2 regions of the Chlorogloeopsis sp. ULAP01 genome follow, and region 2 is predicted to be linked to the other one. Evidence: predicted binding sites of a transcription regulator. Region 2 holds the regulator's gene; the other holds the start of a gene.
What was found. The regulator NtcA, encoded in region 2, controls nitrogen genes in cyanobacteria. The targets are predictions, from matches to a motif close to TNTGTANNNNNNNNTACANA.
Positions count from the first base shown of each region.

Region 1 (3,431 bases), on a different contig from region 2:
TTGCGGAGCCAGTGCGCCCTTGCGGGTTAAGCGCGTTGTAGCACCTGGCGTCGGGTTAAGCGCGTTGTAGACGCCCAGAGGGCGGCTTCCCGCAGGGTAGCACCTGGCGTCACCAAAAGACGACGGGGAAGCCCGTTCCTTTAAGGGGCGCTCAGAATCGTCGTCCGTCGTCTTGGGGCAAGGGGCATTCATGCATTGGCCAATGCCCAATTCCCAATTCACTTCGGCCCGCTTTCATCCCCCCGACTGAAGTCTGGGGGATGAGCTTAACTGGCGTCGGCTTAAGCGCGTCGAGTGCGACTGGCGTGGCAGAAGGAAGTATTATGTAGGGTGTGTTAAGGACTCAGTCCTAACGCACCGAAGCATTTAGAGCGTGTGTTACGCTTCGCTGGCACACCCTACCACATATTTCAAAAATAAAATCAAATACAAAATATAAGTCCTATAGGAATGAAGTAATTAATTTTTAGTATTAAAAAAAAGTAAACGCACCTTGTCAATCAAGCCAAAGTGCGATAGATCAATTTTTTTAGATCTGGAATTGACTACTGCAAAGTGACAGAAAGAACTAGATAAAAAGCAGATTATATTAAGCATTAAAACTTGCGTTCTCTTGCCTTTTGCCTTTTGCCCTCTGCCTCCTGCCTTCTTGCACTAAATATCCTGCTCGCTCAATTCTCTAGTCATATAGTCAAATGGCTCGTCTACAAAGCTAGTATCAGCAATACCAGCCGCTTGTGCTTGCTCCTTCGCAATATCCTTCATAATCTGAATACCACGGACTGTAGGGCCAATGGGAACCCCCAGAGAATTGTAGGTTTCCCGCAAACCTTGCAATACTCGCTCATCTAGCACATCCATACTACCAGCTACGATCGCATAGGTAGCATAGCGCAAGTAGTAGTCCATATCGCGCAAACAAGCTGCATACCGACGAGTAGTGTAGGCATTGCCGCCAGGACGAATCAACTCTGGCTGTTCTTCAAATAATTGAGAACCAGCCTGCTTGACAATTGCTGAGGCATTAGAATTGATAGCTCCTGCTGCTTGCACGCGCTTCGTGCCACTTTCAAAATAAGATTTGAGGCTGTCGATCGCATTCCGGTCAAAATAGCGCCCAGCAACGTCATAATTCTTAATTAAGCTTGTGACTGCGTCCCGCATTCCTTTTTCTCCCAATCTTTCCTATCTATGGTTTGATATTTATTTGACTGTTTTTAGTAAGCTGCTAATTTTTGTGCCAATAAATATTTTTTTTAAGAAACCCAGGCACAAAAACAATGTATGCGCTAATTAAGGATTCTAAGCCAAAGTTGTCCCTATGAGATGAACTGTCAAGTTTTGTAGAGTTGGTTAGCAAAGGTTAATATAAGCTGTAAACTTCAAAACCGTAACAAATAATACAAAATGCACCTATTTTATCTCCTTAGGATATTGCAGGGTGTCTCTAGATTTGGGTTTATCCGAATAGGGTCAGCGTGCATTAACATTGTGGTTTACTGTACTAAAACGGTACTAAAACGGTAGAGAAGGAGTAGCCATGACAACCCCACAAGAAGTCCTGAAACAAATTCGGGACAAAAATATTCAGATGATTGATCTGAAATTCATCGATATGCCAGGTATTTGGCAGCACCTGACAGTGTTCCACAACCAAATCGATGAAAGTAGCTTTACAGACGGTGTACCTTTTGACGGTTCCAGCATTCGGGGTTGGAAAGCCATCAACGAATCAGATATGGCAATGGTTCTCGATCCAAACACTGCCTGGATCGACCCTTTCATGCAGGAACCGACTCTCAGCATTATTTGCAGCATCAAAGAACCCCGTACAGGGGAGTGGTACAGTCGTTGTCCCCGCGTCATTGCCCAGAAAGCGATAGACTATCTGGTTTCTACAGGTGTTGGTGACACAGCGTTTTTCGGCCCGGAAGCGGAATTTTTCATCTTTGACGATGTCCGCTTTGATCAAAACTCTCACGAAGGCTACTACCATGTAGACTCAGTAGAAGGTCGTTGGAATTCCGGTAAAGCAGAAGGCCCTAACTTGGGTTACAAACCACGTTATAAAGAGGGTTACTTCCCAGTTGCTCCAACTGATACTCTGCAAGATATGCGGACGGAAATGCTGCTGACGATGGCAAACTGTGGAGTACCAATTGAAAAGCACCACCACGAAGTAGCAACTGGTGGGCAGTGTGAATTGGGTTTCCGCTTTGGTAAATTAATCGAAGCAGCTGATTGGTTGATGACATACAAATACGTCATCAAGAATGTAGCTAGTAAATATGGTAGAACCGTTACCTTTATGCCCAAACCAGTCTTCCAAGACAATGGTTCTGGGATGCACACCCACCAATCCATTTGGAAAGACGGGCAACCTTTATTTGCAGGCGATAAATATGCTGGCTTGAGCGAAACCGCACTGTACTACATCGGTGGTATTCTCAAACACGCACCTGCATTGTTGGCGATTACCAACCCTACCACCAACTCCTACAAGCGCCTCGTGCCTGGTTACGAAGCACCAGTAAACTTGGCTTACTCCCAAGGTAACCGTTCTGCTTCGATTCGTATCCCTCTGTCTGGCACTAACCCCAAAGCCAAGCGCTTAGAATTCCGTTGTCCTGATGCTACATCTAACCCTTACTTGGCATTTGCTGCCATGCTCTGTGCTGGCTTAGATGGTATCAAGAACAAAATCGAGCCTGGCGAACCTTTGGATAAAAACATTTATGAACTCTCCCCAGAAGAACTGGCGAAAGTTCCTTCTACTCCTGGTTCTCTAGAATTGGCATTAGAAGCGCTAGAGAACGATCATGCCTTCTTGACTGAACCAGGCGTATTTACAGAAGACTTCATTGAAACTTGGATTTCTTACAAGCTAGATAATGAAGTTAACCCCATGCGGTTACGTCCCCATCCCTATGAATTTTCTCTTTATTACGACTGTTAATTGGAAGGGGCTAGGGACTAGGGACTAGAGGCTAGTAGTTCATCGCATTAATTACGATGGTTGTATTAATTTCGTAGTAAGGACTTTAGTCCATGAGCGTGTGCATCGCTTACTACGAACACCTCAAAACAATGCGATAGCTTACTAGAAACTAACATTTTAACGCTGACGGCAAAACTAGTCCCAATCAATGCATAAATTTAGCCACCCACTAAGGGTGGCTTTTTTGGCTTTTTATTTGTTGGTCGTTGGTTGTTCATAACAACTACCACCTTTCAACTCCCAACTATCAAACTCTGACTATCTAGCTCATAGCCGCGTTGCTGCGATCATAAGTCATCCGAGCATTAGGATCTATTTTCCCTTGAATCGGATTCCAGTAATGGGATACTTCTCCAGGAAGACCGATTTCTTCGCCTGTGCGTTCTAACATCGACTGTTGACGATTTTTAATCAGTTGATAATGACGCATCAT
Region 1 covers NZ_JAUDRH010000015.1:47,284-50,714, reverse strand. The annotation lists gene apcB (allophycocyanin subunit beta) at 655-1,164, opposite strand; gene glnA (type I glutamate--ammonia ligase) at 1,541-2,956, shown strand; gene gifA (glutamine synthetase inactivation factor IF7A) at 3,261-3,431, opposite strand, start outside.
Region 1: the regulator NtcA is predicted to act here: its motif matches at 1,388-1,407, upstream of glnA (type I glutamate--ammonia ligase).

Region 2 (3,431 bases):
AGGTCATGGTTTTAGGATCGGCACTAGTTGTGGCTAATACCTCGCCTCCTGAAAAAACAACTTGATTTATTGCTGCATCAGCAAAAAATTCTACCGGTTTTTCTCCCCTAACGTAGTTACCTGCCGAGAAAACTCGCACTACGTATTCTCGTCCATCTTGAATCTGCTTGCCTAATTGCTCAATTTGTTCCTCGGTAACGCGCAAGATTTGCACATTTGGGGCAGGATTTAGATTCGGCTCGGTTAATTCAATGCTGGCATTACGATTAGCTTCTTGTAACAGCTGGATTACTGCTTGACGCACTGCTGATGGTTGCTGAACACGAACTACCCCAGCAGCAAGAACTTGCCCGCGAAACAAAGCTAGTTTTCCTAAACGAAGGTCACGATAAGACTGATAATATTTCTCTAGTCTTGCGACTTCCTGTTCAAGATCTTGCTGTTGCGCTTCCAAATCTTTCAAGCGAGCTTCTCTTTGAACAATAATCTTTTCCCGTGCCGTAATTTCTAAATTGCGCTTTTGAATGATGTTATCTAAACTAGCTATTTTGCGATCGCGTGCTTCAATCGCTTCTTGCCGCTTGGCAAGTTCTTGATCGCGTTTATCAATTGCCGCCTGAGCTTCAGCGAGTGCCTTTCTCGCTTCTTCGTACAATCTTTGACGCTCTGCCTTAAGTAATTTAATTTCTGCTAGTTGTTTGTTTCTTTCTGCATAAACACTTTGCAATTGAGTTTTAGCTTGTTGATATTGTGTTGCAACTTGGCCTAATTGTTTTTGGGTACGTTGGAGTTCCTCTTGAGTTTGTGCTTGTTGCTTGATTGTGCGGTTGAGTTGAGCTTGTGTTTGCTGCTGCTTGGCATTTGCTGACTGTAAGGATTTATTTATTTCCTGTAAGTCCTGTTGTGCCTTTGATTGCTCAATTCTTGCTTGCTCTAGCTCGGTTTTGGTAGTATCTAGCTGCTTAGTTGTATTTTCTAGCTGTACGCGTTTGCGTCTGAGATCTTTTTGAATATCTTCTAGTTCAAAAACTCCCTTGCGCAATCCTTCATCAGCTAAAAATAAAATTCCCAGGGTTGATGCGGAAATGCCCAACCCTGTGAGAATTGTCACTAAAACAGCTGTATTTTTGGGTCTGAGATTGAACAGTGAAAGCCGCTTCTTGCCAACCCGTGTGCCAATACGATCGCCTACGGTGGCAATTACGCCTCCCAAAATTAAAATTGCAATGATGAGGATGTACCCGGTGGCCATCAGTTAATGATTTAGCGAAGAAATCCCTCCAGATACAGCCTACTACTTCCAGCGATTGTCTGTGGGAGATTGGAAATGAGCAATAGCTGACATTACTTAACTAGTTAACCTGCTCACTCCAGTCTCCAAGCGCTTTTAGGTGAATTGCCGACTTAAGGTAACAGGCTTATGGACAGTAATTTTTTTCTTGTGTATGGAAATCATTTTCTTTTCGCGCAAGTCACCCAGCAATCTAGTGACAGTAACGCGGGTAGAGCCAATTGCTTCAGCGATCGCCTGATGAGATAGCTTCAAATCAATCGTGATTCCATCGGCACAAGGAATGCCAAAATCGCGACAAAGAATTAATAAAAAACTGATTAACCTTGAACCCATATCTCGGTGAGCAAGTGTTTCAATCATCATTTCTGTCTGAAGAATACGTGATGAAAGGCCTCGCAGCATTAACATCGACAATTCAGGATTTTCCTTTAATGCTTGTTCCACCTGTTCAATTGGTGCTGAGAGCAATTCCGCAGGTGTAAAAGCAACTGCATGATAAAAGCGATCGGACTTGTTTCCAGTCAGTAAGGACAAAACTCCAAAAACACTATTTTCCCGCAGCAGCGCAACGGTGATTTCTTCTCCTGCCTCGTACACCCTGGAGAGTTTTACTGCACCTTTTAAAAGAAAATAAACTCGTTCAGCAGGATCACCGGGGAAAAAGATCGTTTTATTGCGCTCAAACGTTTCCACAACTGGTGGAAACGCTCCAGTCGCCATCTGACGAAAAACATTTGCTAGGGCTTTATCTTGTGTCACGATCATTTACCTTCCCCTATCCCAATGCCGGAAAAAAACTAAAGATGGATTTCCTAAGAATACACCCGAAAAATCAAGAAAACATTGTTAACCTTTTTGTTCTTTCCTATACTTATCCTTTTTATCTCATAAATATTGTTCAAATCATACAAAATTTCTACTATTAGTAGCTAGTACTTTTTGAACTACATTTACCCTAATTGTAAAAAGTAGGTTTTTTTAAGAAAAAAATAAGATACATTGAAAATCTCTTAAGGATGAAGCTGTGTTTTTGTGGTATTAAACACTAGCTATAATCTCGGCAGAAAAAGTAAGCACGAGTGATTTTCCGGAGTGTCTAGACGATGCTTGGTACTAACACTAAGCATCTTAATCTCTTAAAATCCCACTTTCTTCAAGCATTGAGAGTGATAAATAAAGCAAATCTTATCGACAACAAATACCAAGCAGGCTCAGATTCTTGTATGCTCCTAATGAAACATCGTGCTAAAGAATTTATATGTTGGATCTAACTGGAAAAAATGCCTTGGTTACAGGCATTGCTAATAACCGCTCGATTGCCTGGGGTATCGCTCAACAACTACACAAAGCGGGAGCAAACCTCGGTATTACCTATTTGCCGGATGACAAGGGCAAAATGGAGAAAAAGGTAGCAGAACTAGTAGAACCTCTCAACCCTAGTCTGTTTCTACCCTGTAACGTCCAAAATGAAGAGCAAGTCAAGTCTACTTTTGAGACGATTCACCAGAAGTGGGGCAACCTAGATATTGTGATCCATTGCTTGGCATTTGCTAACAAAGATGATTTAAGCGGAGACTTTAGCCAAACTTCTCGTACAGGCTTCCAAACAGCTTTAGATGTTAGTACATATTCTTTAGTGCAACTGGCAGGTGCAGCTAAATCTTTAATGACACAAGGAGGAAGCATTGTTACTCTTTCTTATTTGGGTGCTATCAGAGCAATCCCAAACTATAACGTTATGGGAGTTGCAAAAGCTGGTTTAGAAGCTAGCGTGCGTTATCTTGCGGCAGAATTAGGTCCCTCTCAAATTCGGGTTAATGCTATTTCTGCCGGGCCGATTCGTACTTTGGCTTCCAGTGCAGTTGGCGGTATTTTAGATATGATTCATCATGTAGAAAAGGTGGCTCCATTACGACGCACTGTCACTCAAATCGAAGTGGGTAATACAGCAGCGTTCTTATGTAGTGACTTAGCCAGTGGAATTACTGGACAAGTCCTGTATGTGGATGCAGGATATGAAATTATGGGAATGTAATGGGGACTGGGGACAAAGAAGAGGACAAGGGGAAGGGGAGACAAGGAGACAAGGAGCAAGAATGTCAATCACAATTCTCCTTGTCGACGGACACTTTCCTCA
Region 2 covers NZ_JAUDRH010000013.1:93,691-97,121, forward strand. The annotation lists gene QUB80_RS23970 (DUF3084 family protein) at 1-1,252, opposite strand, end outside; gene ntcA (global nitrogen regulator NtcA) at 1,388-2,059, opposite strand; gene fabI (enoyl-ACP reductase FabI) at 2,553-3,329, shown strand.